DNA from 3 places in the Candidatus Enterococcus mangumiae genome. Region 2 is predicted to be linked to each of the others. Evidence: predicted binding sites of a transcription regulator. Region 2 holds the regulator's gene; each other region holds the start of a gene.
What was found. The regulator LexA, encoded in region 2, represses DNA repair genes until DNA is damaged. The targets are predictions, from matches to a motif close to CNAACANNTGTTNG.
Positions count from the first base shown of each region.

Region 1: a site for LexA is predicted at 6,196-6,209, ahead of uvrB (excinuclease ABC subunit UvrB). Genes of this name have one in related genera too.
Region 3: a site for LexA is predicted at 2,057-2,070, ahead of recX (recombination regulator RecX). Genes of this name have one in related genera too.

Region 1 is NZ_CP147250.1:3,020,018-3,030,205, forward strand. It holds gene DOK79_RS14335 (D-aspartate ligase) at 1-1,022, opposite strand, end outside; gene uvrA (excinuclease ABC subunit UvrA) at 1,278-4,097, opposite strand; gene uvrB (excinuclease ABC subunit UvrB) at 4,109-6,103, opposite strand; gene DOK79_RS14350 (amino acid ABC transporter substrate-binding protein/permease) at 6,397-7,890, shown strand; gene DOK79_RS14355 (amino acid ABC transporter ATP-binding protein) at 7,892-8,629, shown strand; gene DOK79_RS14360 (glycoside hydrolase family 53 protein) at 8,689-10,188, opposite strand, start outside.
Region 2 is NZ_CP147250.1:2,621,550-2,631,737, reverse strand. It holds gene tkt (transketolase) at 1-1,224, opposite strand, end outside; gene DOK79_RS12575 (DUF896 family protein) at 1,323-1,574, opposite strand; gene lexA (transcriptional repressor LexA) at 1,726-2,349, shown strand; gene DOK79_RS12565 (hypothetical protein) at 2,533-2,751, shown strand; gene DOK79_RS12560 (adenine phosphoribosyltransferase) at 2,970-3,482, opposite strand; gene recJ (single-stranded-DNA-specific exonuclease RecJ) at 3,497-5,794, opposite strand; gene DOK79_RS12550 (ISL3 family transposase) at 6,084-7,379, shown strand; gene DOK79_RS12545 (LapA family protein) at 7,584-8,018, opposite strand; gene DOK79_RS12540 (SDR family NAD(P)-dependent oxidoreductase) at 8,028-8,816, opposite strand; gene rnz (ribonuclease Z) at 8,800-9,753, opposite strand; gene DOK79_RS12530 (DUF1269 domain-containing protein) at 9,897-10,188, opposite strand, start outside.
Region 3 is NZ_CP147250.1:2,242,560-2,252,747, reverse strand. It holds gene mutY (A/G-specific adenine glycosylase) at 70-1,251, opposite strand; gene recX (recombination regulator RecX) at 1,244-2,044, opposite strand; gene rlmD (23S rRNA (uracil(1939)-C(5))-methyltransferase RlmD) at 2,150-3,526, shown strand; gene DOK79_RS10725 (YcjF family protein) at 3,635-4,351, opposite strand; gene DOK79_RS10720 (lytic polysaccharide monooxygenase) at 4,535-5,113, opposite strand; gene DOK79_RS10715 (fibronectin type III domain-containing protein) at 5,481-7,031, opposite strand; gene DOK79_RS10710 (TspO/MBR family protein) at 7,412-7,882, shown strand; gene DOK79_RS10705 (carbohydrate-binding protein) at 7,991-8,536, opposite strand; gene DOK79_RS10700 (hypothetical protein) at 8,515-9,231, opposite strand; gene DOK79_RS10695 (LCP family protein) at 9,627-10,188, opposite strand, start outside.

The sequences.
Region 1 (10,188 bases), 400 kb from region 2:
GTTGTTCCAACGAATGGTTCATGAAAAACACGATCTTCTGTTAAAATACGTGCTAAATTCAGTCCATTGAGCGTCACAAAGAAACTGCTTCTTCCTTGACGAAGATTGATCTCAAATAATTTATATTCGCCATCTCGCGGATCATATTTCATATCGAAATTCGCAAAACCAGTATACTCGATCTTTTCTAGAAACGCTTTGATTGTTTGATAGATTTTCTCGTTGTAATCCGGCATGATCACGACATAGTTTCCGATAGAAGCTGGCGTAGGATCTTCAAGTAATGGATGGCCTAGGCACATCATTCTCACTTGGTGTTGCTCATCGACATACGCATTCAATACACGCATGTGACTATCATCGCCTGGAATAAAATCTTGAGCGATCATTTCGCTTGTATAACCCGCTTCATAGATTCGGCCTAATACCAAATCAAATTCTTCACGATTATCAATAATAAATGCTTTTTTACGTCCTTCAAATTGGACAGATAAATACTCGACACTATTTGCTGGTTTCAACGCTACCGGAAAGTCGAAAGGCAACTCTTGTTCTAAGCGGCCATTGTTCAACATTTCTTTTCGGATGATCAATGTATTTGGATAAGGCAGTTGATACTCTTCACATATCTCGTAAAAGCTTACTTTATTCACCAATCGTTCAAAGAGTGAATAATCGATATAGGGACAGATAAATGTTTCAGAAAGCTCTTCTTTATGCTGAGAAATCAATTCCGCATATCCGTCGCCACAAGCTATCAGTAAATATTTTTTATTTTTATCCGTATACTTTTCTTTTGCCAAACGTCGCATCGTCTCAATAAAGACCGGATCTTGATCAAATCCTTGAATCACTTCAACGTTGACGATTTTGCTATAGCGGGTAGGCGCTAGTTGGTTCGACGCATAGGCTTGACATACCTTGCCATAAGCTTCATGAAATGAACGGGCCATCCCATAAACGTTCATATCGCTACCTAATAAAATAGGGATAAATGCTTCTTTTTCATTACTGTTCATAATTATCTCTCACTAACTTAATAATCTCTTGTTTTATATTTACACAAGGAATATCATACCATAAAGAAAAAAGCAATCAAAGGAATCTCCTCCGATTGCTCAATTCTTTTTTGAACGGATTGAACTTATAGGAAGTTTTTATCTATACCAATAAGTGTAGAAAGAACTACCATATAAAGTATTCTAGAATACTCGTGAAAAGAAAACAATACATAAAGCTTTCTTTTAATATTTTTTTAACTATAACAATAACGATTCTTATTTTTGCATGATTTTTTTCAAATAATGACCGGTATAGCTTTCTTTTACTTTCACCAATTCTTCTGGTGTACCAGTTGCTAAAATCGTACCGCCACCTTCGCCACCTTCAGGACCAAGATCGATCAAATGATCTGCGGTTTTGATGACATCCAGATTATGCTCGATGACTAAAACAGTATTACCGGCATCAACTAATCGTTGCAAGACATGTAATAAGCGAGCGATATCGTCTGTATGAAGCCCAGTTGTTGGCTCATCTAGGATATAGAAATTCTTTCCATTCGAAATTTTATGCAGTTCACTCGCAAGCTTCATCCGTTGCGCTTCTCCTCCGGATAAAGTCGTTGCTGGTTGTCCCATCGTGACATACCCTAAGCCGACATCGACGATCGTTTGCAGCTTACGATGGATCTTAGGGATCGGTTGGAAAAATTCAACCGCATCTTCCACTGTCATCTCTAAGATATCCGCAATACTTTTCCCTTTATAATGAACTTCCAATGTTTCCGAATTATAACGTTTCCCATGACAGACTTCACAAGGTACATAAACATCTGGTAAGAAATGCATTTCGATCTTGATGATTCCATCTCCACGACAAGCTTCACAACGTCCGCCTTTTACGTTGAAACTGAAACGTCCTTTTTTATAACCACGCATTTTAGCTTCATTTGTTTGAGCAAACAGGTCACGAATATCATCAAAGACACTTGTATAAGTCGCCGGATTACTTCGTGGTGTCCGTCCGATCGGGCTTTGATCGATATCAATGATCTTTTCGATCCCTTCATAGCCAGAAATCGTTTTGAACTTCCCTGGTTTCGCTGAATTACGGTTGATTTTTTGAGCAAGTGCCTTTTTCAAGATACTGTTGACCAACGTACTCTTACCTGATCCAGAAACACCAGTGACCGCCACAAATTCGCCTAATGGGAACTCAACGGAAATATTTTTCAAGTTGTTTTCTGTAGCACCAGTTATCTTGATTGCTTTGCCTGTACCTTTTCGTCTTGTTTCGGGAACTGGGATCGATTTTTTGCCCGATAGATATTGACCAGTCAATGAATGCTTATCTTTTGCCACTTGATCTGGCGTTCCAGCAGAAACGATCTCCCCGCCTTGATGCCCTGCCCCAGGACCGACATCGATCAAGTAATCCGCCGCACGCATCGTATCTTCATCATGTTCGACGACAACTAAGGTATTCCCAAGATCACGCATCTTCTTCAATGAACCGATCAAACGATCATTGTCCCGTTGATGCAATCCGATCGAAGGCTCATCCAAGATATAAAGCACGCCAGATAGATTTGAACCAATCTGAGTCGCTAAACGAATGCGTTGCGCTTCCCCACCTGATAAGGTTCCTGAAGCACGACTAAGTGTCAAATAATCAAGTCCCACATTTTCTAAAAATGACAGACGATCATTGACTTCTTTTAAAATTGGTCGAGCAATGACTTTTTCTTGCTCTGACAATGTCAGATTTTCAAAAAATTCAACGGCATGTTGGATCGACAACTCATTCGTCTGACCGATGTTCGTGCCATTGATTTGCACGGATAAAGCTTGCGGATTCAAACGATATCCGTCACATGTCTTACAAGTCAATTCTGTCATATAAAGACGCATTTGTTCTCTTGTAAAATCGCTGTTCGTATCGTGGTAACGGCGCTTGATGTTCGTCATCACACCTTCAAATGATGTTTCAACATCTCTGACCCCACCAAAATCATTTTCGTAATGAAAATGGAATGGCTCTGATGTGCCATTCAACACGATTTCTTGATGTTCCAAAGGAAGATCTTCAAATGGCGTATCCATATCGATTCCATAACTTTCACACGCTTGTGCCAACATTTGTGGATAATATTGCGAGCTGATCGGATTCCAAGGAATGATCGCTCCTTCATTCAACGTTTTGTTTTTATCTGGGATGACTAGATCGATATCGACTTCTAATTTGACACCCAATCCATCACAATCCGGACAAGCTCCAAATGGCGCATTGAATGAAAATAAACGCGGCTCTAACTCTCCGACTGTAAATCCACAATAAGGACATGCATAGTGTTCACTAAAGAGCATTTCTTCTTCACCGATCACATCGATCAGTACGTAGCCATCCGCTAAACGAAGAGCCGCTTCGATCGAATCGAACAAACGAGAGCGCACGCCTTCTTTCACGACGATCCGGTCAATCACGATCGCAATGTCGTGCTTTTTATTTTTTTCTAATTCGGGCGCTTCACTAACGTCATATGTTTCGCCATCAACTCGAACACGGACATACCCTTCTTTTTGGATACGTTCAAAGACTTTTTTGTGTTGTCCTTTTTTCTTAACAACGATCGGCGCTAAAATTTGGATCTTCGTCCGATCAGGAAGCTCCAACACTTGATCCGCCATTTGATCAACAGATTGACTAGTGATCTCGATATGGTCATTGGGACAGATCGGATGACCGACTCTGGCAAATAATAAACGCAAATAATCATTGATCTCTGTGACTGTTCCAACAGTTGAACGAGGATTCTTGCTTGTCGTTTTTTGATCGATCGAGATCGCTGGACTGAGGCCATCAATGCTATCGACATCAGGTTTGTCCATTTGACCTAAAAATTGACGCGCATAGGCAGATAAACTTTCCACATACCGTCTTTGCCCTTCTGCATACAATGTGTCAAAAGCAAGTGAACTTTTTCCTGAACCGGATAATCCGGTGACGACCACGAACTTATCTCGTGGAATCGTCACATCGATATTCTTCAAATTATGCGCCCTTGCGCCATGAATAATAATTTTGTCGTTAGCCATATGACTTCCTCCTACTCAGATGCTTTTAGTTCAAGAATCATATCACGCACATTGGCTGCGGTCTCGAAATCCAAAGCTTTCGCTGCATCTTTCATTTCTTTTTCTAACTTCATCAATAATGTTGCTTTTTCTTCTCTTGTCATTTCTTCATAAGAGACTTGAACCGTTTCTTTCGCATCATCTTCTGATTCCTTCGTGATCGAGATCAAGTCGCGAATCTCTTTGATGATCGTTTTCGGAACGATCCCGTGTTCTTCATTGTATTGTTGTTGGATGCTGCGACGTCTTGACGTTTCATCCATAGCTAGACGCATGGAATCCGTCACTTTGTCCGCATACATAATTACTTTACCTTCTGCATTACGTGCAGCACGTCCAATTGTTTGGACTAATGAGCGTTCGCTTCGTAAGAAACCTTCTTTATCTGCATCCAAGATCGCGACTAATGAAACTTCAGGGACATCTAACCCTTCACGTAATAAGTTGATACCGACTAAGACATCAAATTCACCTAAACGAAGATCACGAATGATCTCTGTCCGTTCCAGAGTCTTGATATCACTATGCAGATATTTCACTTTGATCCCTAACTCTTTGAAGTAATCCGTCAAATCTTCTGACATTTTTTTCGTCAATGTAGTCACGAATACCCGTTGGTCTTTTTCCACTCGTTCATTGATCTCACCAACTAAGTCATCGATCTGACCCATGATCGGTCGCACTTCAATCACTGGATCTAGTAATCCAGTTGGTCGAATGATTTGTTGGATCACCGTATCTGTTTGTTCATATTCGTATGGCCCAGGTGTCGCAGAGACATAGACGATTTGATTGACATGCTGCTCAAATTCTTCCAGACGTAACGGACGATTATCTAGTGCAGACGGTAGACGGAAACCATAGTCTACAAGCATTTGTTTTCTCGCTCTGTCTCCATTATACATGCCACGGATCTGTGGCATCGTCACATGGGACTCGTCAATGACCATCAACGCATCCTCAGGGAAGAAATCTAATAACGTATAAGGCGGTTCGCCTTCTTTACGTCCATCCATATGTCGAGAATAATTTTCGATCCCAGAGGTATAACCCATCTCTAACATCATCTCAATGTCATAATTCGTTCGCTGTTCTAAACGTTGTGCTTCTAATAACTTGTTTTCATTACGTAGGACGGTCAAACGTTGCTCAAGCTCTGCTTTGATGTTTGCGACCGCATGTTCCATATGATTATCATCCGTCACAAAGTGAGTTGCCGGGAATATGGCTACATGTTCAGTTTCACCTAACACTTCCCCAGTCAAGGCATTCACTTCTCGAATCCGTTCCACTTCATCCCCAAAAAACTCAACGCGCAACGCACGTTCATCTCTTGAAGCTGGAAAGATCTCCACGACATCACCGCGCACTCGAAAACGACCGCGCTGAAAATCAATATCATTTCGTTCAAATTGGATGCTGACCAAATCTCTTATCAATTGATTACGATCCATCTCCGCCCCTTGTCTGATCGACACCACTTGTTTTTGGTATTCAAAAGGTGAACCTAAACCAAAAATACAAGAGACTGAGGCAATCACGATCACATCATTTCGTTCTAATAAAGAACTGGTGGCAGAGTGACGCAATTTATCGATTTCATCATTGACACTTGAATCCTTTTCAATGTACGTATCACTTGAAGGAACGTAGGCTTCTGGTTGATAATAATCATAATAAGAAACAAAGTATTCGACCGCATTGTTTGGAAAGAACTCTTTGAATTCTCCATATAATTGCCCAGCTAACGTCTTATTATGTGCAATGATCAAAGTCGGTTTATTGACTTTTTCGATCAGATTAGAAATCGTATAGGTTTTCCCTGTTCCGGTCGCCCCTAGTAAAATCTGTGCTTTTTTACCATCATTTATCCCTTCGACCAATTGGTTGATCGCTTCTGGTTGATCTCCAGCAGGTTGGTATTTTGACACCAACTCAAAATGGCGGGAGGTATCTCTTTCAATCATTCTTCGTCCTCCTTTTCGTTCATTCCTTCTCTCTTTTCAACAAAAAAGAAAAGGAAAGCAAAGGCATTCCTTGTTTCTCTATTATACCACGGCGAACATACTTTCGCCAATTGAAAGTTTCAGATCTTATTGTAAATCTGCCTCGCAAGGTTCATGTTAGATTTTATTACATAACATGTAACAAATCGCTACTTTTTTGAATTATTTTTTGTCGGAATCTTGTGTTAAGAATATCTTTTCGCCTATAATGTATTAATGTTGGAAATTATCGAAATTTTTATAGGAGGTTATCTATGAAAAAAAGAAACATGTTACAGACATTCCTTTTCATAATGACAGGACTTGTTACATTCGCACTGTACACACCTGTGCAAGCTGACGAGACGCAATCAACGACATCAAGTAGCGAGACGATGCAAAAAATAGAACCTAAAAAAGACGTTTACGTTATCGCAAGTGATTCAGCCTTTGCACCATTTGAGTTCCAAAATGCAGATGGTGAATATGTAGGAATCGACGTCAGCTTGATGGAAGCTATCTCAGAAATGCACGGCTTCAATATCCGTATGGACTTCCGTGGTTTCTCTGCTGCACTACAAGCATTGGAATCTGGACAAGCGGATGGGATGATTGCAGGGATGACGATTACAGATGAACGTAAAAAAACGTTTGATTTTTCAGATCCTTACTTCCAAAGCGGCATCCAAATCGCAGTCAAAAAAGGCAATACTTCAATCAATTCTTATGAAGACTTAGAAGGAAAAACAGTCGGTGCAAAAGTTGGGACCGAAAGTGCAGACTTCTTAGTCGCAAATCAAGATAAATATGGCTACGAAATCAAATATTTCGATGCCGCAGATCAGTTATACGATAGTTTAAGAGTCGGCGCAATCGATGCCATGATGGACGACTACCCAGTAATCGGTTATGCCATCAAAAATGGGCAAGAGTTAGAAACACCGATTGAAAGAGAAACTGGCGGCTCTTATGGTTTCGCAGTGAAAAAAGGCGAAAACCCTGAATTATTACAAATGTTCAACGAAGGATTAAAAGAACTAAAACGCACTGGCCAATATGACGAGATCATCAATGAATTCATCTCGACAGACGACAGCGAAGAAGCGCCAGCTGTTGATGAGTCAACATTGACTGGCTTGATCCAAAACAACTATAAAGCATTATTAAAAGGTTTATGGCAAACGATCCTATTAACATTGATCTCATTTGCCTTGGCTTTAGTCGTCGGTGTGATCTTCGGACTATTCAGCGTGTCACCAGTCCGTGCATTGCGAACAGTTGCCAGCATCTATGTAGATATCATTCGCGGCGTTCCGATGATGGTACTTGCCTTCTTCATCTTTTTCGGTTTACCAAGTATCGTTGGCTTTACGATTCCTGACTTTATCGCCGGGATCATTACATTGACCTTAAATGCGAGTGCTTATATCGCAGAGATCGTACGTGGTGGGATCAACGCAGTCCCTACTGGACAGATGGAAGCTTCCCGAAGCTTAGGTCTCTCTTATAACCGCACGATGCAAAAAATCATTTTACCGCAAGCATTCAAAATCATGATCCCATCTTTCGTCAATCAATTCGTTATCTCATTGAAAGATACGACGATCATCTCAGCGATCGGTGTAGTCGAATTGTTACAAACTGGACGGATCATTGTTGCTCGTACTACACAAAGTACGTATGTCTACTTGATCATCGCAGTGATGTACTTGATTTTGATCACTGCATTGACAAAATTAGCGAAAGTTTTAGAAAAGAAGGTGAAATAAGATGACAGAAAAAATCTTAGTCGAACATCTTGTAAAAAAATACGGAGACAACACAGTCTTAAATGACATCAACGTATCAATCAACGAAGGCGATGTCGTCTGCGTGATTGGCCCCTCCGGTTCAGGAAAGAGTACTTTTTTACGCTGTTTAAATCGCTTAGAAGATCCGACATCTGGTGATATCATCATCGATGGCGCTCATTTGATGGATAAAAACACAGACATCAACTTAGTGAGACAACACATTGGTATGGTGTTCCAGCATTTCAATCTTTTCCCGCACCTTTCTGTTTTGGAAAACATCATTTTGGCACCTATGGACTTGAAGAAGTTGTCACGTGATGAAGCAGAGAAAAAAGCAATCAAATTACTTGAAACTGTTGGTTTGGAAGATAAAAAAGATATGTACCCAGATAACTTATCTGGCGGACAAAAACAACGGGTTGCCATCGCTCGTGCGTTAGCAATGAACCCTGACATCATGTTGTTTGATGAACCTACTTCAGCCTTGGACCCAGAAATGGTCGGCGATGTGCTGAACGTAATGAAAAAATTAGCCAAACAAGGCATGACAATGGTCATCGTAACCCACGAAATGGGCTTTGCAAAAGAAGTCGCTAACCGCGTGATGTTCATTGATGGCGGAAACTTCCTTGAAGACGGCACACCACAACAAATCTTTGAAAATCCACAAAACGAACGGACGAAAGACTTTTTGGATAAGGTGTTGGATATCTAATCGAAGAACAAAACTCCTGAAAACATCTGGAAAAACCAGATATTTTCAGGAGTTTCTTTTTATTGATTTTTAGCTAATGTTATATGATCAATCGATACCCATCCTTGCGCTTTGGCATTGACATAAATGCCAATTTCACTCGTACCAGAAGTAATTGGAATATCTTCGATCATCACCTTTGTCCATTCGCCACTTTTACTGATCGTAGCATTCAGCTCTTTACCACCATGATTTTTGATATACAACTGACTAGTGCTCAACTCTCCACCTGCCATCGTATAAGCAGTTAATGTATAGTTTCCCTTGCTTAATCCATTAACCGTTTGATACATCGACATTTGATACGCTTGGTCATCCCAAAATGTTGCTTTGTACGTTCCGGAAAAACCACCAGTTTCAGTTTTAAACGTATCGATTGCTGCACCATTACCTCGCCACACAGACCAGTTCGCCGGTGTATTCGTGAAGCCATTAAGTTCAAAACTTGGATTTTTGAGAATATTTTGCTGTCTTCCTGCTTCTTGAAACGCCTTTAAGCTAGGAAGTGCTTGTCCATTGAAATCAAACATCGCCTGGTTGTCCCACTCATTGCCTGTTTGAGATTGTACACCCAAATAGTTCATTCCAGCAGCTGTTGCCCAAGAGACATTGCCGTTATACCATAAAGGTTCCCAATAGAAAAAGCCATTTCCTTTTTCGTTTGGCACCGTTTGAATGCGTGTCACCAAATCATTTAAATATTCTCGTTGACCTGCTGGTGTTGCCGCATAACCTCCTGCAATTTCTTGTTCTGGTCCAAAAGCATTTGGCATATTATCCGCATTGGCAGTCGTGTGTCCATACGCAGTCTCTACCACGTTGACTTCTTTATCATATCGTGCACTGATCATGTTCATCGTCGTTTGTAATGCATTCATTGAACCATGCCAATAAGGGTAATAGGAAAGACCGATCAAATCGTAATCTACCCCGCGTTTCGTAATTTCATCAAACCACCAAGTAAAGGCATCCGTATCTCCACCATCGGCTAAATGGAGCATGATTGGAGTATCAACAGGTTGCGTTTCCCTCACTCCACGAATCCCTGATTTCAAGAAAGTCGCCAAACGATCAAACTCTCCTCCACCTTCCCCCCATGATTTCCCATCAGGCCAAAGCATCCCACTGTTTAATTCATTTCCGATCTGGATCATGTCAGGATATACGCCGTTGTTTTTCATCTCCGTCAAAACACTTTTCGTATAATCATATAAGGCCGTGTCAAGTTGTTCAAAATTATACTCTTTCCACGCTTTAGGGACATTTTGTTTGCCTGGATCGACCCAGAAATCACTATAATGAAAATCAAGTAACACTTTTAACCCTAAATTTTTTGCGCGTCTTGACAAAGCAATCGTTGTTTTCAAGTCATTTGTGCCTGCACCGTAAGAATTTCCCTGCTCATCATGTGGGTTTTGCCATAATCGCAAACGAACATAATTGACCCCATTATTTTTTAAAATTTGCAAGGCATCTTTTTTTACACCATTTTCGTAATAAGACGCTCCGGATTTTTCCAT
Region 2 (10,188 bases):
ACCAAACCAAATGTTGCGGCCTTCATAATGTTCAGGAGTGAAGTCTTTATCCGCTGTCACCATGGTATTGTTTGAGCCGGATAAATCAGCTGAACCACCCCAGAAACTTGGGATCGCTTTTGATAATTCTTGGATGACTTCTTTACTAGACACACGACTTGCTTGGCTTTCGCCTTCTTCGTATGTTGGTAATTCCGCATCCCAATTTTCTGGTAATTTGCCAGCAAACGCATCTTCAAATTGTTGCGCTAATTCTGGATAAGCTTCTTTGTACGCAGCGAACATGTCATGCCACGCATTTTCAGCTTTTTCGCCTTCTTCGACCATCGTTTGACGGAAACGTTCCGCTACTTCTTCTGGTACGGCAAAGTCTGGATATTCCCAGCCATAGATTTCTTTGGCTTTTTGAATCCCTTCTATACCGATCGGCGCACCGTGGACCGCAGAAGTTCCTTGGTTAGGTGCGCCAAAACCGATCACTGTTTTCACTTCGATCAATGTCGGTTTGTCTGTTTCCGCTTTTGCTTCTTCGATCGCTTTTGAGATTGCTTCTAAATCTGTACCGTCTTTGACTAAAAGATGTTGCCAGCCATAAGCTTCATAACGTGCGCCAACATTTTCCGTGAAGGCTTTTGAGGTTGGTCCGTCTAAAGAAATATCATTTGAATCGTACAACACGATCAATTTGCCAAGTTTCATATGGCCAGCCATTGAACTTGCTTCTTGAGAAACGCCTTCCATCAAGTCGCCATCGCCACATAACGCATACGTGTAATGATCCACGACATCAAAGTTTTCTTTGTTGTACGTCGCTGCCAAATGTGCCTCTGCCATCGCCATACCGACTGCCATTGCGATTCCTTGACCGAGTGGGCCAGTTGTCGCTTCCACACCGTCTGTATGGTTGACTTCAGGGTGTCCTGGTGTTTTTGATTCCCATTGACGGAATTGTTTCAAGTCATCGATCGTCACTTGGTACCCTGCTAAGTGTAACAAGCTGTAGAGCATCGCTGAACCGTGTCCTGCAGACAAGACAAAGCGGTCGCGATCGACCCAATTTTTAGATGTTTTAGGATTTACTTTCAAATGTTTCGTCCACAGCGCATAAGCCATTGGTGCGGCACCCATTGGTAACCCCGGATGTCCTGAATTTGCTTTTTGTACTGCGTCGATACTCAATGTACGGATCGTATTCACACCAAGCTGATCAATTTTATCAAACAATGTAACCCCTCCTGTAATTTAGGTTTTTTTTACCTATATTTCTCATTCTTATTTTATAGCAATTTCCATGAAAAAGCAACGACTTTTAGTTTTTTTTACTAAAAGTTGTCATTTCTATTATGGATACCTTTTTGCTTCTGGATTTCTTTCAATTTGTCAGGTGTAACATCATTTCCTTCAGGATCTACGACTTTCATTCCTTCGATATGATGTCTCATACCAGAACGAAAAGATGCTAGATATTCTTCACGTAACTTCGCTTGCTCTTTGACTTCAGCAGGTGTCAATCCTTCTGCTTTCTTTTTTTTAGCTAACTGATTGATACGTTCGATTTTATCAGGTGATAACAACAATATCCCTCCTTGCTTTTGCTTCTCCTACATCTTATATAAAAAATGAAAAAAAAACAACTACATCAATAGGTTTTAATGCGAACATTTGTTTGAAATCAAGCATTTTCTATGGTACTATTTACTTATCAAGTGAAAGAAGGTGTACCTTGTGGCCCGACAAACTGAAACAAGACAAATCGAAGTCTTACGATATATTCACGAACAAGTGACCCAAAAAGGCTATCCACCAACTGTCCGTGAGATTGGAGAAGCCGTTCAGCTCTCTTCTACCTCGACAGTCCATGGTCATCTTGCCCGATTAGAGAAAAAAGGCTTTATTCAAAGAGACCCTACGAAACCACGTGCGATCGAATTGACGCAACAAGGATTATCAAAAATCGGTATCCGTCCCTCAACGATACCAGTACTAGGTGTAGTAACTGCCGGAGAACCGATATTAGCTGTCGAAGAAGCTTCTGACTTCTTTCCAGTGCCACCAAATCTTTCGTCCGAAGAAGGTAGTTTGTTCATGTTGACGATCCGCGGAGAAAGTATGATCAACGCAGGGATCTTAGATGGTGACAATGTCATTGTCCGCAAACAAGAAACTGCTCAAAATGGCGATATCGTGATTGCGATGACTGCTGAAGACGAAGCAACGTGCAAACGTTTCTACAAAGAAAGAGACCATTTCCGTCTACAACCGGAAAATGACCTGTTAGAACCGATCATCTTAGATGAGGTATCGATCTTAGGTCGTGTCGTTGGTCTTTACCGAAGCCATATTTATTGATTAGAAAAAACAATACAACCGATGAGCATTTATGTGCGAGCTTGAGATCATGATCTCAAGCTCTTCTTTTCCTCTTTCACGGAATATTTTGCTCTTTTTAAACTTCCCTCTTTACAAACCGAACAAAAGTTCGTATACTAATAGTACGAACTTTTGTTCGTATTCTATAAAGAGGTGAATGTCATGAAATCAATGAGACGTTTTGGTTTAGTGTTGATCGTTTTGTTTTTAGGTATTATTATTGGTAATTTCGGGCTGCGTACAGCACTTTTGGTTTTTGTTCCTTTGTTTACATTGTGGTTCATGTTGTGGGATGAAAAAAAATACCGTCAATCACAACGTCGTCAGACACATGAAGACTCCTTCTACCATGAAACCTATTACAGCTCCAGGCACACGTAAAAAGTAAGTAGTTAAGCTTTTATGAATAACCCCTTCCAAGCAAACGATCGATGGTCGTTTGCTTTTTTTTTCGACCAATTTGCTACAGTTTTTTTCTCTTACTTTGAACAATTGAAGCTCTCCACCTCCACACAAGTAACAAACATCCTTACCACGAACCTTCAGTGTGTTCGTGGTAAGGATGTTTGTTAAGTTTGTTCAATTGTTCGATTCTCTGATCAATACTCCATTAAAGTGATCATATCATAGCCTTCGATTTTGTCACGGCCATTCAAGTCCATCAACTCGATCAAAAAGGCACAGCCTACGACAACTCCACCAAGTTCTTCGATCAATTCGATCGTCGCTTTGATCGTTCCGCCTGTCGCTAACAGGTCATCACAAATCAAGACTCTTTGTCCTGGTTGGATCGCATCTTTGTGTAATGTCAATGTATCTGTCCCGTATTCAAGTCCGTAAGTCACTTCGATCGTTTCACGAGGCAACTTCCCTTTCTTACGTACAGGCGCAAAACCGACACCCAACTCATATGCTACTGGGCAGCCTACGATAAATCCACGTGCTTCAGGTCCGACAACCATATCGATCCGTTTTTCTTTGGCATAATCAACGATTTGCTTTGTTGCTTCACGATAAGCATCTCCATCAGCCATCAACGGAGAGATGTCTCTAAATATAATTCCTTTTGACGGATAGTCTGGAATACTAGCAATATAATTTTTTAAATCCACTTTTTCGTTTCCTCCTAGGTTGTTAACCATTTTTTTATTGTGGGAATGTCACTTAATAGTAAAAATTCCTCTGATTTGATTTTCTTCAACCGCTTTTGATAGTGAAGACTATCTGTCAACGGATGATTCGCTGGATCTGCGACTTTCTCTAAAACACCATTGTTTATTGTAACAAACTTCAACTCAAAAAACACCTGTATCATAAAAATTAATAATTTTTGTGGGATTTTTAAATAGTTTGAGATCGCACCTAATTTATGCCTGATGTCGATCCGTTCTTGTGCATGGATCAATTTAAAGAGTCTAGCATACTGTTCCCTCGTCCCTACGCCATTCAAGTACGCTTCATCGACTGAAATACCTAAGAAGTATACACGACTGAACGTACCAAGAGCTAAGATCTCTTTTAAGACATGTAATTCAGCCGGACAATCGATCACGACAAGCGCACTCGGATCATTTTCCTCGATCCATGCTTGGACTGTCTCTTTCTCTGACCAAAGAATGATTTGTTCCTGTAAAGAGGCGTTTAATTCTTTGATCGATGCTTCATCAAATGCTAAATAGAGCGGACGCTCGATTTCATTTGCCAATGTTCGATAGCGTTTTGCTCGCCAATCAAACACTTGTAACCCTTCTACTGCAAAATCGGAAACCATCAACTGCGGTTTTTTACGACCATTCCACTCATTGATCGATAATTGCCCTACGATATCGAGAGAATCATCCAAAAACTCGTTTTCTTGTGCTCCAAAACCAAACGCGACTGCATCTAGCTGACTCTCTTCATCGACTAAAGAAAGTTTCAAGTGCTGTTGACTTGAGCCAATTCGTTTCACATTTTGGACAGCGACCTGTTTAAACAAGAAATTCGGGACAGGATTATCGGTTCCGAAAGGTGCGAGTAATTTCAACGTATCGATTTGTTCAACGGTCACGTCTTTTGGCGAGACGATTTCATCGATCGCCAATACTGGTCCTTTTGATAAATCGATTGCCTTCTCTTTCACATAGGCATTCATCCGCTCTTGTAACTGCGGGATATTTTCTGCAGGCATCGTCAAGCCGACTGCTGCGTGATGGCCGCCAAAAAATGTAAACAGTTCGCTCATCTCATTTAGCATCTCATAAAGGTTCAATGCTTCGATACTGCGACCTGATCCTTTTGCGACAGTTTGATCTTTGATTCCTAGAACGATCGTTGGTTTGCCTGTTTGATTCATGATCTTTCCTGCCACGATCCCCAAAACACCTTCATGCCAACCTGGATGTGCCAATAAATGGATCTGATTCTCTTCATTGATCATCGCTAATGCTTCAGTGGTGATCTGCTCCACGATTGCTTTACGCTCTTCATTGACTGTTTGTAGCTGTTCCGCTAATGTTTGCGCTTGGCTTTCATCAAATGTGGCTAATAAATCGACTGCTGGATTAGGATCACCCATGCGGCCGATGGCATTTAAACGTGGGGCAATAGAAAAACCGATCATTGTTTCATCTGCTTCATTCGCACGCACACTACTTTGCGCAAACAATGCTTGTAAGCCGACACGCTCCGTTTGACGTATTGCCTGTAATCCTAACGCTACGAGCGTTCGATTTTCATCCGTCATCGAAACCAAGTCAGCAATCGTTCCAATCGCTACTAGATCAAGAAACTCTGCGGGTGGTTCTTCCAACAAAGCAGTCGCTACCTTGAATGCTACGCCGACACCGGCTAATTCGCCAAAGGGATAATTGCCTTGCGGATGACGAGGATGGATGATCGCATAAGCTGCCGGCAACTCATTTGGCAACTCATGGTGATCTGTCACGATCACATCTACTCCTTGTTGTTGGGCATAGGCGATAGCTTCATGCCCCGCTACTCCATTATCAACAGTGACGATCAGTTGCGTTCCAGCAGCTATTTTCTCTTGGTACACCGTTGGATTAGGTCCATACCCATGTTCAAAACGATTGGGCAAAAAGACTTCTACTTGGGCACCAAGCAACTCCAACGTTTCTTTCATCACAGTCGCACTAGTGATTCCATCTGCATCATAATCCCCATAGACTAAAATTTGTTCGCCATTGATCACCGCTTCTTGGATACGGCTGATTGCTTTGTCCATGTCAAACATCAAATATGGATCGTGCAGTTTTTGTTCTTTTGGATGTAAAAACTTATGGATACTTTCTTGTTCTCGGTATCCTCTTTGCCACAACAATTGTCCGATCATCGAAGATAATCGTTGTTCTTTGATTATTTGGATAAAGGATTCAGAAGGTGTTGTTTCATTGACCTTCCAATCAAAATTTGCTCGTCTCACATGCTCACCCCTAACTTAGTCATTATAGCAAACGTCACCTCTAAAAAAAAGAATTTCAGTAGACGCGCGAATGGAATAGAAATAAAAATCATTTCCGTTTTTAACCTTAAAAACGAAGAAACGGTATTCCAACAGCAATTCCTTCAAAAATAGGCTCTATAATAAAGTGGACTGATGAATCAATTCTGATTCGTCAGTCCACTTTTTCTTTTTGGGTATTAAAAAACATATCGTTCTCTAGTATGATTAAATCACCACAAAATAAACAACTGAGAGGACGATATGCTCTATGGAAAATTCTATCAAAAAAATGCTCCGATTAACAGATAAATATTTAACCATCCAAGATGTTTCTTACGAAACGTTCCATCAAACCAATACTTTAGTTATTGACGCAGTGTTAGCTCCTCCTACTTCTGCTTGTTTGACTTGTGGCTCTGCCGTGAGAGATTCGAAGGGGAAAACGGTCATTGTCAAAAATGGCAAGAAAATGACCTGCATTCGTTTCGATCAATTCAACCATTTACCGCTAATCATGCGGCTGAAGAAACAACGTTATCACTGTAGAAACTGCCATACCCATTGGACAGCCCAAAGCTATTTTGTTCGGCCAAATCATTCGATTGCCGAGCATGTAAAAATGAAAATCATTGCTTTACTCACCGAAAAGGTCTCCTTATCTTTTATCGCAAAGCATTGCCAGGTGTCTATTCCAACGGTGACGCGTATTTTGAAGTCGTTAAAAACCTATTTACCAAAACAAGCCAAGCGCCACCTGCCCAAAGTATTGATGGTCGATGAATTTCGTTCCCATGTATCCTCAGAAGATAAGATGAGTTTTATTTGTGCCGATGGGGAAACCGGGCAATTAGTTGATATCTTACCCACTCGAAAATTGTCTCGGTTGACCACTTATTTCCAGACATGTGTGAATCCATCTGACGTCGACTATTTAGTTACTGATATGAATGCGGCGTATTTTCAACTAACAAAAAAAGTATTTCCTCATGCCAAACTGGTCATTGATCGTTTTCATGTGATCAAACACATGAATCAAGCGTTCCAAGATTTTCGTGTCCGTGAAATGAAACGCCTGATTGCTTCGGGCAATCGGACAATGCCAAGGAAATTAAAAAGCCATTGGCGCTTACTCACCAAAAATCGGAAGAATATCAACCACACAGAATATAAAACTTGGCGTAGCTTTCGTGCCCCAAAGTATCCTTACCTGACAGAAGCCATGGTGCTTGACCGTTTATTAAGTGCTTCAACTGCCTTGAAAGTCGCCTATCAAGCGTTCCATGAACTAGCGGATGCCTTTCGTGACAAAGACCACGAGTCATTTTTCACTCTCTTGCATCAGTTACCAGAAACATTAGATAAAGAATTTCGGCTAAAACTACAAAATCTTCTGAGCTATGAAGAAGGGATTCGTCATTCTTTGATTTATCCTTACTCTAATGGGAAAATTGAAGCAAAAAACACCCACATCAAAACACTCAAACGAGTGTCTTATGGCTTTAAATCATTTGAGAACATGCGCATCCGAATCTTTTTGACGAATCAAGTCATTCACGTCAAATAACGAAGAAAATCCGGAGAAGAAGTGTTCACTTCTTCTTCCGGATTTCACTTGATTGCACTCATCAGTCCTTATTGACAAAGAGCCCAAAAATAAGCCGTGAGAACCAAAATTTGACGATCAAATTTCGGGTCTCACGGCTTATTTCTCGGAGCTAAACATTTCTACGAAAGTGGTTCGCTTGCCTACTTTGGCAATCGCTCATGATCAATCAAAGTAATTGACACTTTGTCTTGGTGTTTGAGAAGGGGACTCAGATGGAGTTTTCATTTGTTCGATCTGTGCTTGCTTTGCTTGTAATTCTGCTTGATAGGCAGCTTCAAGCTCCGCACGTTCATTGCGAAATTCTCTTTTTTGTTCTTCTGTTGCCTCTTCGATTTTCTTTTGGATATCCGCTTGATTCTCTGCTAGTTCTTTTCTTAATTGTTTCAGTTGTTTCTTTTGTTGCCATAATGTTGTAAATGCTGTTAAAAAGATGATCAATGCACCGATCAACGCCGAACCGATGATCACTAAGATCAATGGGGCGTTAAAAGAAGCAAAACCAAAGCTTACAGGAACATTTTGATTATTCAATACAGCAAACACAACAATGACCAATACTAATAAAAAACCAACAATCACACTACCTTGCTTTTTCATTTACTTCACCTACTTTTTATTAAAAATTCCACCTGCAAAGTAATCTCCAATGGTTGGGAAAAGAGTATAAAATTTTGATGCGATCTCAAGTAATAATGGTTGGTTGATCTCACGTTTAGGATGCTTCATCGCTCGCACGATCGTTTGAGCTAATTTCCCTGAATCTAAAACGAGGTGTCCGACTTTTTCCAAGTAACTGCCACTTGGATCAGCTTTATCGAAAAATTCTGTTTCGATCGGTCCAGGATTAACAGTCGTAACAGCTACTCCTAATGGTTTCAACTCTAAGCGTAGCGCGTTAGAGAAACCTAAAACAGCAAATTTAGTCGCTGAATAGATCGTTGATTTGGCTGTCGCCATCTTTCCAGCCATAGACGCCACATTGATGATATGGCCTTCACGTCTTTCTGCCATATCGATCGCAAATTTTTGCGTCAAGACCATCATACCTAAGACATTCACCTCGAACATATCATAGGCTTTGCCTAAATCAAACGATAAAAAGTCTTCAAAAATACCGAATCCAGCATTATTGACTAAAATATCGACACGTCCGACCTCAGCCATCACTTTCGTATATAGTTCGTCGACGCTGTCAGGGTTGCTGACATCTAATTGGAACGCATAAGCTGGTTTTCCGCTCAATTCTTGACAAACTGCCTTCACTTCACCGATTTGTTGGATCCGTCTGGCACAAGTGACAACGATTGCCCCTTGTTTGGCTGCTTCATAACAGATTTGCGCACCTAAACCACCGGAGCCACCAGTGACTAAAACGACTTTATTTTCTAATTTCATCCTGTTTCTCCTCCTGAAATGGAACATCCACAATCTCAAAATCCTTCATGACTTTTGTATTTGGAAAGATTTCTTGTGCTTCTTGTTCAAGTTCTACTGTTGCTTTTCCTAAATATCTTGCACTGATATGAGTCAATAGTAACCTTTTTACATTCGCTTCTTTGGCCACTTCTGCGGCTTGATGAGTCGTTGAATGGAAATAATTATGCGCCATTCTTGCTTCATTTTTATTGAAGGTACTTTCGTGGACCAACACATCAGCATCTTTCGCTAACAAAACGGAATTCGTCGTTTTACGAGTATCACCTAAAATCGTCACGATCCGTCCTTTTTTATCGGGTCCGACAAAATCACGGCCGTTGATGACCTGTCCATTTTCTAATTGAACGGTCTCACCTTTTTTCAGCTTACCATAAATGGGACCAGCGGGAATGTTCAATTCCTTGAGTTTTTCAACTTGCAATTCGCCTTTATGATCATGCTCAACGACCCGATACCCATAACTATCGATGCCATGATTCAATTTTTTGGTATAAACAGAAAAATGGGCATCTTCAAAGATTGCCTGCTCTTCATTTAATTCGATAAAGACGAGTGGATAGCCTAGTTTCGTTTGAGAAATCGTCAATGCATTACGCACAAATGCTTCTGTACCTTTAGGGCCATAGATTTCTAAAGGTGTTTCACCACCTTGAAAAGAACGACTACTGATCAACCCTGGCAAACCAAAAATATGATCGCCATGAAGGTGAGTGATAAAGATTTTTTCTATTTTTCTTGGGCGGATGTTCGTTCGCAGGATCTGCATCTGTGTGCCTTCACCGCAATCAAACAACCAAATCTCATTTCGCTCGTCTAATAGTTTCAATGCGATGCTTGAGACATTGCGATGTTTTGCAGGAACGCCTGCACCTGTACCTAAAAATTCTAGTTCCATAATTTACCTGACTTTCTATTCATTCTTATTAATTTTAGGGGAAAATCAACTGACAATCAACCGAAAGTCGTAGGATATTTGTTCATAGAAAGATTTTCCCTGAACCAAAAGATTGAATAAATACTACTCTCGATGCTTTCTTCTTATTCAGAAGGTGTAGAATCCTCTGAGCCAGCGGTTGGCTTTTGATGTTTTTCATCCCAATTTTTCTGCGCTGTTTCTTTTGCATGTTTTTCAACTTCTGTTGCATCATGAACGTCTTGCTCTACTTCTTCATAATCCAAACGAGTGATTTCTCCACCTAATTCCATCATCACAAGTTGATTCAATGGTCGGTTATCCTCTTCTTCCGCAATTAATATCAGACCTGTTGCACCTTCACCGATCTTATTGCCCACAAAATCAAACACAGTTTGTGCATCTTTGATTTCTTTT
Region 3 (10,188 bases), 380 kb from region 2:
TTGTGCTTTGTGTTGGGGTGTTCATTACACCGACATCGTAATTATTATAGCAATAAAAATCATCTTTGCCTAGAAAGGATTACTATTGTTTCGATTTTTATCGAGCTGCTGGACTAGCTTCATTTGCACTTTTGGAAAAACCACTTCTTCAAACGAGGTTGGGAGCAACCACTGTGTTTGTTTTCCGCTCTCTGACAAGTCTTCTTCGTTCTTAGGTAACCGACCGTAAAATAGTAAAACATGCCATTTCAAATGACTGAAGATATGCGTCACTTCGCCTAAGTGGCGCTTTTGCCACACGACTTTATCAGCTTGGACAAAAGGCAAGGCTGAAGTTTCTTCAGCCACTAGAGCTTCATCGAACAAACTGATTTCATTCATCGCTTGCCATTTTGTCTGAAGTTTTTCATATTCTTCTTTCGTCACTTCTACCATTGGAAATGTCCACATATCAGCAAGTAATTTTTGTTGGTCTCTCCGTTCAAAATAATACGCGCCTGCAGAATTTTCGATTGCTGCACAAATATAGTAAACATCTCGCGGTTTCGCTTTTTTCGTCTTGACAGGAAAAGCAGTTTGGACTCCTTTTTCCTTTGCTAAACAGAATGCTTGGATCGGGCATTCTTCACATTTCGGAGAAGTTGGGGTACAGATTGCTGATCCTAGATCCATCATCGCTTGATTGAATTCACCTGGATGTTTTTCGTCAATGATTTTTCTCATTGCTTGATCAAACACTTTCCGGCTCGATGCCTTCGCAATATCTTCTTCAATACAGAACAAGCGACTCACGACACGCATCACATTCCCATCGATCGCTGGTTCAGGTAAATCAAAAGCAATACTCGCGATCGCTCCTGTCGTATATGGGCCAATCCCTTTCAATGTACTGATTTCTTCCGGCGTTTGCGGCATTTTTCCGTCAAAGTCTTCCATGATCTGTTTGGCAGCGGCTTGAATATTTCTTGCCCGAGAATAATAACCTAAGCCTTCCCAAGCTTTCAATAGTTTCTCTTCTGGTGCTTGCGCCAATGCTTCAATGGTGGGGAACCATTCCATAAAGCGGTAAAAATAATCAATAACTGTATCGACTCGAGTTTGTTGCAACATGATTTCTGATATCCAAATACGATAAGGATCTTGATTGTATCGCCAAGGCAGATTCCTTTTCTCAAGTTCATACCATTCGATGAACCGTTCTTGAAATTCTTTTGTTTTTTCTGAAGACCAGTTTTCCCATTCTCTACTCACTTGCTTCTTCTTCCTTTTCTAAAATAAAGCGTTGGATCATCTCAAAATCAAATCCTTTTTGATAGAGACTCTGCTTTACTTTCATCTTTCTTTTTTGAGGTTCAAAACGGCTATTCTTACGCCAGATTTTCTCCCCTTGTTGCACTAAGCGCTCGTACTCAGTATCTGGATCCGTTTCTTGCGGCAATGTTTGCATGGCTTCTTGGATCACATCATTGGTAAACCCTTTTGTCATCAATTTCTGTTGGATATTCCGTAATAAATCTTTTTGACTCTTTGCACGGTTTTTTTCGTAAGTCTTTTCCGCTGTTTGTCGGGCATTTTCTACCTGTTCTTCAAATGGGTACTGGCTTAATGACTGTTCGATCACTTCTGGCGAGAGCCCTTTTTGTTGCATTTGCTGTGCTAATTTTTTCGGTCCTTTATCACTCAAACGCATATTCGTTCGCACGTAACTTTCACCAAAAGTTAAATCATTTACTAAACCTAGTTCTTTTAATTTTTCAACGATCTTATGTCGATCTTCTTGCCCGACCTCTTTATCTTTTAAATAGATCCGAATCTCTTTTTCTGTTCGGAGTTGGTAACTCAAATAATTCAATGCTTGTTGTAAACCAAAATCATACCCTGTACTTTTTTTGATTTCTGCTAATTTATCTTTTGTTAATTCTTGCCCTTTTAATAAACGATAGCGTACTAAAATATCTTCTGAGACTTGTAGTACTTCGCCATCCGATAGATCAACTTGATAAAAAGGCCCTTTGCCTTTACTGATTCTTGTGATAGAAAGCAACTTATCCCTCCTCGAACATATATTCCTATCATAACATAGAAAATCCCCAACTTTCGCTATAATATGGTAGAATATAGCCACATAATGATAAAAAGGGAGATACCTATGCCAGAAGCAATTGTTAAAAACGGCCAAACGATCACATTAAAAATCAAACGTTTAGGGATCAACGGAGAAGGAATCGGCTATTTTAAACGCATGATCGTCTTTGTTCCGTATGCCCTTCCGAAAGAAGAAGTCGTAGTAAAAATCACTAAAGCAACTCCTCGCTACGCAGAAGGACAATTGGTCAAAGTCAAAAAAACGAGTACTGACCGCGTGACTGCTCCGTGTCCAGTCTACTATGAATGTGGCGGTTGCCAATTGCAGCATTTAGCGTACCATGCACAACTCGATTTCAAAAAAGATTTGCTTTTACAGTCCTTAGAAAAATTCAAACCCGCCGGCTATCGTGATTATCCATTGCTACCGACGATCGGAATGGACGATCCTTGGCGTTATCGTAATAAAGCGCAATTCCAATTAAGAAAAAATAAACAAACAGACAAAATCGAAGCTGGACTTTATCAGGCAAATTCGCATCACTTGGTGGCGATCACTGACTGTTTAGTTCAAGAACCTGCAACGCAAAAAGTGATGAATACAGTCGTTGATTTGTTGAACAAGTACGACTTACCGATCTATGACGAACGCGCTGATAGTGGCATTTTCCGTACGATCATGGTCCGAGTTGGGGTCCAGACTGGAGAACTGCAAGTGGTCTTTATTACTAGAAGTCAAAAATTCCCACAAAAAAATGCGCTGATTCGTGAAATCAATCAACAACTACCTGAAGTCGTTTCGATCATGCAAAACGTCCAACCTTTGAAGACCTCCCTTGTGATGGGCGACGAAACGAAGCATCTTTGGGGGAAAGAAGCAATCGAAGAACGGATCAATGAAGTAACATTTGATCTTTCACCTCGTGCATTTTTCCAGTTGAATCCTCAACAAACTGAAGTTTTATATGGTGAAGGAATCAAAGCTTTGGCTATCCAACCTGAAGAAACGATCGTAGATGCTTATTGTGGCGTGGGAACAATCGGTTTGAGTGTGGCAAACAAAGCAAAAGAAGTTCGCGGAATGGATACGATCCCCCAAGCCATCGCAGATGCTCAAAAAAATGCAGAACGCCTAGGTTACCACAATACGCGCTACGAAGTAGGAACTGCAGAAGAGCTATTACCCAAGTGGTTGAATGAAGGATTTCGACCGGATGGGATCATTGTTGATCCACCACGTACTGGCTTGGACGAGCAGTTGATCCACGCAATTTTAAAAAACCCTCCGCAGAAATTAGTTTATATTTCATGTAATGTTTCGACTTTGGCGAGAGACCTCGTCCAATTAGCGAAGGTATTCCAAGTAGAGTATTTACAATCCGTCGACATGTTCCCGCAGACTGCTCGTTGTGAAGTCGTCGTGAAATTAACAAAAAAATAAGCAACCCCCTCAATTTATAAAAATAAGCATTTTCCTCTATAAAATAGGATAAAACTATTTCAGAGGAAAATGCTTATTTTTTTGTATCAAATTATTTCCGATCATGCCTTATTTCATTTGCTTTTTACGTTTCAATAAAGTAAACAATGTTTGCACTTGGCCTTTGAAAGACATCACGTCATCAAAGATATCTTCGCCATCATTCAACATTTTTACTGTGATCCAACCGAGGGATTCCGTGATCGTACTAGCAACGGTTGCATTGATCGCAGCCCCGGCCACTGTTCCCACCGCCGGGATGACTTTGATGATATTGCCTACTGCACTTCTTCCAAGACTAACAACGATCAATTCTTTTGATACGCTTTTACCTAAAGATTCCGACCACGATTGCCCGAACAACTTGTGGAGACGTCCCATCATCGTCAACTGGACAGGTACAAGTAAGAAAGCATCCGAAAAAGGAATCGGCGAACAACCGATGATCGCCGCAGTCAATGATGCTGCATGGATCGTCGCATGACATTTTTTCCGTAATGGTTCGTCTACTCCTTTTAAAAACTCTTCAAATAGACGATCAAATTGTGTTTTGCTTTTTGCTAATGTTTGTTCTGCTCGGCTTTTTGATGAATCAAAACTCCGTAAAATAATTGCAGATGTTTTTTGAGGAAGTCTTTTCATCGTCTCTGCAAAAAAAGAAGCAAATTCTTTCTCTTCCTCAGGTGTTTGCTCGAATGTTTCTTCCAATTTTGGTTCTTCATTTTTGATTACAGCGTCCTCAATCACGTCTTTGTTTTTCTTAGATTTTCGTAAAAATTTTTTCATTTGATTTCCTCCGTGATCCGTCCATTTTTGTTATCCTTACTTCTATCATACAATACAAGCGAGGCTTAGCCAAAAAATGAGATCATGAACGGAAAAATAAACACCAATGAAGCGAAAACGAATAGTCTCTTCATTGGTGTTCTTTTATATGATCAGTTAAAAAGGTTTCTCTTTAAGTATTGCCTATTGGACGTTGACATCGATAACTTGATAGAATGCATTTGTTGTATCTGAAATATTCCAAACAGCTAAAATCACGTTGTAGCCTTTTCTGTCTTGAGGCACAGTGATTGTTTGGTTCACTGTTTTTGGTGGAATCGTTGCTTTATCATCGATTTTTGCAATCAATTCAAAATCGCTGAATTTCAATGGTTGATTTGGATTCCAACCTGATTTCGTCATATAGTAGTCCCAAGTACTCGTACGGTGTTGTGCAGTCAAGTTCCAAGTGATATTCAATGAACCAGGATTGATTACACTTTTATGCCAGCGCGTTGCTGTTTGTTCATCCAAAGGTTCAAATCCACTGACACCAGCACTAGCGATTTTACCATCGATAAATGTATTTTTAGTCGCTTCAATACTTTGTGGTTCCCATTGCGCACGACCAACGTTCTGATTTAAATTTCCTGCAGCAGCTGTACCAAAATAAGCACGACTACCTGGAGATGTTACATAACCATGTGCGTAACCCGATGTTCCGAAACCAAACAAACCTAACATAACAATACCAACAAACATCATAACACTAAACTTTTTCATAATTGAACCTCCTCTTTTTGATAGGTTCATTGTAAACGTTTTCTAAATATAAAACAAACGTTATGCTTTTATAATTTTGTTCGACTGAATACAAATTCCAAATACATTAAAAAAGATTGTTTTATCAACGTTTTCTTAGTAATTTAACTCGCATTAATTAAAAGTACACCTGTTCTATAATTAATATTTTCTTAATATTTAAAATAAAATATGTTTTTTCAAAAAAAATAGAAGAGCACTTCATGCACTCTTCTATCTTATTCATCTATTTAAATAATAACTTGAATCTTGATCAAAAATCCGAGCGATTAGTAAAAATTATAAAATATCATCATTTTTATCTATAGAGTAATATGAAATTTATCTATTAGTTAGTTACAAGTTTCCAGGGGCCATAAGGTCCTGATTCACTTGGGATATCATTTTGTGTCCAATATCTTGCTTCATAAATCAATCCTTCGTATGTAACACGTTCCCCACCTAAGTAAATCGTTGTAGGATCCCAAGTTGGAAGAGTTGATTCAGATTCTTCAAGTGTTGTAAAAGTATAGGTTGCTGCATCTGAAAGATTTCCAGAACGATCTTCCGCGATGACTTCCACTGTATATGTCGTATTACTCTTTAATTTTTCAAATGTATGAGAAACAGCCATTGTTGTCGCTGCAACTGTTTCGCCTGCGCCTGTCAATTTTAGGTTATAGCGAGCGATGCGATCATTGTCTGTTGATGCTGTCCAATTGATACGTGCGCGTTGTGTTGTAATAAAATCTGAGCTCAGATTTGTTGGTGTTGATGGTTTTTGCGTATCTTCCGGCATTTCGGAATTATCTGTGAATCTTTGACCAACCGTTAAGAACTCATATTGATTTTTCACTTGTCCTTGCCCGCCGTCTACTTTTGCATCACGGTTCATTGACCAGTAAGAAACCATGCCGATTTTACGTTCTTTTGCATGTTGTACGACTAGATTGAACATGTCTGTTGTAAAGTAAGGATGTTGTTCATTCTCAAATCCGACAGAAGGTGTTGTACCTAACTTGGCATATGCTTGCTCATCAGTCAATGTTTTACCAGCATACTGCTTGTAATGATTTTTCAGTTGGACCATTGTATTATCGACTGCATCTAATGAACCTTGTGCATAATCTGGAACGCTAGATCCATAGCACATCGTCATGATATTAACATTTGTTAAATCCACGCCTGCTTCTAAATATGCTTGTAATACAGCTAAGCCGGTTGAAATCAAACCTGTCGGCATAACTGGCAGTGTCAGAGTAACATCAACACCAGTCGCATCTTGAAGACGTTTTACTGCTTTTGCATTTGCTAGATTCTCGTGATATCCCATTGCTGCTGCTTCTACATCAAAATCGATGCGTGTAAAACCATACCCTTGGATCACTTCCATGTAGGCATCATAAAGCATGTCTTCATCTTGCGTTACTTCCCAGAATGCACCGGAATTCAATCCACCGAATGATACCGCAGCATCTCCGCCTACTTCTCTTAATTCACGGATCGATTGTTTGATTCCTTCGTATTGCCATTGATCGCTGTCACTTTCACTTAATCCAGCAAAACTTCCCCAAGCCCAATCAACTTTACCATTTTTGATTCCTCTTGCTTGCATAAATCCTAGATTAAAGAAACGTTGACCGGTTTCTCTTGCGATCGCCGCCATATTCAAGGCACCCTTATTCGATAGCTCTGCATCTGAAGTGTAAGCAGTGATATCCACGAACGGTGCGACAACTTGTTCTGGCCACTCGATTCCTTGCCCTACACCAAAATCAGGTGTTGCGCGAATTGTTTGTTCTGTTGCTGCCCCTTGCTCTTCATTCAAAAATAAAGGTGCAACTAGCAAACTACATAAAGCTGCTCCAGCTAATACTCTTTTTAACCCTTTTTTCTTCATCTTTTTCAAACTCTCCCCATTCAACTAATTCATTTCCCTATTTTTCGTAATCGATTACAAAATCCATGATATCAGACAGACAATAATAATATAACATTTTATAAAAGAAATTAGAGTTATTTAATCGTTTTCTTTTCTTTTTTTAGTCAAGTTGGTAAATTTAAAATCCAATGTACGGTATTGCAACAACGCTAATATATCAACGTTTAAACCATTTTTAAAAGGGAATCAAGAATCGTTCAAGTCTACTACCTAGCAAAATGGTTGCTATATTAGCTAAAAATAAAATAACTTAAAAAATACACAAGCATTAATAGGTGTTGTTATAAAATGTTGTGGTAAACTGTTTAAAGAAAGGAGTTTATCTTATGACATACACTATGAATCGATTAAAAGATTATCGTTTATGGGTTTGTATTATCGGAATCGTAGCCTTAGGTTTCTTATCTGGTATCCTTAGTGGTAACCCAGGAAGCTATTATTACTCATTACAACTCCCAGCTTTTGCACCACCTAGTTGGATTTTTGGCCCAATGTGGACAGTCCTCTATGTTTTAATTGGTATTTCATTGTACTTCATTTTAAATACACAAAATCAGAAACATCGTACTAGACTACTCTGGCTCTTTACTATCCAACTCATCTTCAACCTTTTGTGGTCGGCTATATTCTTCAATCTTGAAAATACTTTGATTTCTGCTATCGATATCACTTTATTGATGATTTTCTTAACCGCTTTGCTGTATCATTTATGGTTGCACAACCGCGCAGCAATGTGGTTGACGATCCCTTATTATTTATGGGTATTTTTCGCATCCATCTTGAATTACGCGATTTTTATTTTGAATTAATAGAGAGATTTTAGCTGATAACAACTTATTCGCTTGAATCATTGAACGATGAAAAAAGCTACGTGAGCAATTCACGTAGCTTTTTGTTATTAACTATTATTTAATATTTTATCCAACCTGTTTCCAAGGACCGTATAACCCAGATTCACTTGGAATATTGTTTTGTGTCCAATATTGTGCTTCATAAACGATACCGTTATATGTCACTCGATTTCCTTGTACATAAACTTTATTCGCATCCCACGCGGCAATCTCATCGCCACCTTCTGGCGTTCCTGAAATCAATTCCCAAGGACCATACAAACCTGACTCACTTGGAATATTGTTTTGTGTCCAATATTTGGCACGGTATAATGCACCTTTATAAGAAACAACATCACCGCTTAGGTAAACTTTTGTCGCTTCCCATGCAGGAGCCTCTCCTGGTTCTCCCGGCTCGCCAGGATCTACTACATCCGCTAAAGTTGTAAATGCTACTTTTGCCGTATCTGAAATATTTCCAGAACGATCTTCTGCATTGATTTCTACAGTATATTCTGTATCATCTTTTAAGTTTGTGAATGCGTATGAAAGAGAAGTAGTTGTGACATTGATCGTTTGTCCATTCCCTAATAATCTCAAGTTATATTTTGCTACACGGTCATTGCTTGTAATACAGATAAACCAGTTGAGATCAAACCAGTTGGCATTACTGGCAATGTCAATGTAACTTGAACACCTGTTGTATCTTGTAGACGTTTGACCGCTTTTGCATTCACTAAGTTTTCTGAATAACCCATCGCACCTGCTTCAACGTCAAAATCAACACGGGTAAAGCCATAGCCTTGGATCACTTCCATATACGCATCATACAGCATATCTTCGTCATGACTGACTTCCCAGAAAGCACCAGTGTTCAATCCACCAAATGAAACTGCAGCATCTCCACCAATTTCTCTTAATTCACGGATCGTTTTCTTGATTCCTTCATATTGCCATTGATCGCTGTCGTTTTCACTTAATCCGGCAAATCCACCCCACGCCCAATCGATCTTGCCATTTTTGATTCCTTTTGCTTGCATGAAGCCTAAATTAAAGAATTTTTGTCCTGTTTCCTGTGCGATTGCTGCTAGATTCAACGCGCCATTGTTCGATAGGTCTGTACCTGAAGTGTAGGCAGTCATATCGACAAACGGTGCAACGACTTGCTCTGGCCATTCGATTCCTTGACCTACGCCAAAATCAGGTGTTGCTTTAAGTGTTTGTTCTGTGGCTGCACTTTGTTGTTCATTCAAAAACAACGGTGCAACGAGCAGACTACATAATGCAGCTCCAGCTAGTAATTTTTTTAGACGAATATTTCTTTTCATTAGTATGTATTTCCCCCATCAACATTTTTCTTGTGCTATGTACTTCTCTTGCACATCGATATCATAACAAATTAAAAATAAAAATATAACATTTTTTTATAAGAATTAACGTTTTTTAATTTAAGAATAAAAATTCTGAAAAACAGTTCAAGTCTCTATTATGATTAAAACCAGAGACAAAATCGAATTGAGTGCTGATAAATAGGCAAAAACGTGAAAAAAAAATATCTACTAAATATATCGAATATTTTTTTATTTTAAAAACAATAATTTTAAAGGATTATAAATAACGATTTAATAACGTAAAAAATAAAAAAATATCGGAATTTAAAGGAAATTTCCTCTAAGTTCCGATATCGATTTATTTGATTCACGCTGTTGGTCACAAAGCTTTGTTAATAACCATTACCTGTCCAAGTCTCTGTGTTTTGATCGTTTTGTTGTCCACTGTATGGATCATAGTACTGTTGGTTATATTGATTTGGGTCATAATACTGAGAGGTGTCTTCTGAGTATGTTGATTGCTGACCATACGTATCAGTGCCGTATTGATTAGTGTCTTGTGAATAAACAGATCCATCTCCAGTTGTGCTGTCGGCAGTGGTATCTCCTTCAACATTTTCTGAGTCATCATAAAACATCATATAGGCATTATCGTTTTTCAAATTAGGTAACGTATCACTTGGCTCGATCTCTAATTGTTTCTTCAGTTGATTTTGGATCGATAGCAAATCATTTTGACCTAAGATTTGATAGTATACATCATTGATCGTCGCGTCTTTTCCTTTTAGTTGGTCTTGTTTGATCGTCTTGAAAGCGTCGGTATAATTCGTTGCAATGTCAAGCATATCATCCCAATCTAAATCGGTCGTCACATTGTTTCCAGCTGCATCTAAAAGTTTGCGGTAGTTACTTACACCATCCAAGCTGACTACTTTGTTGACGATTTTTGTCACT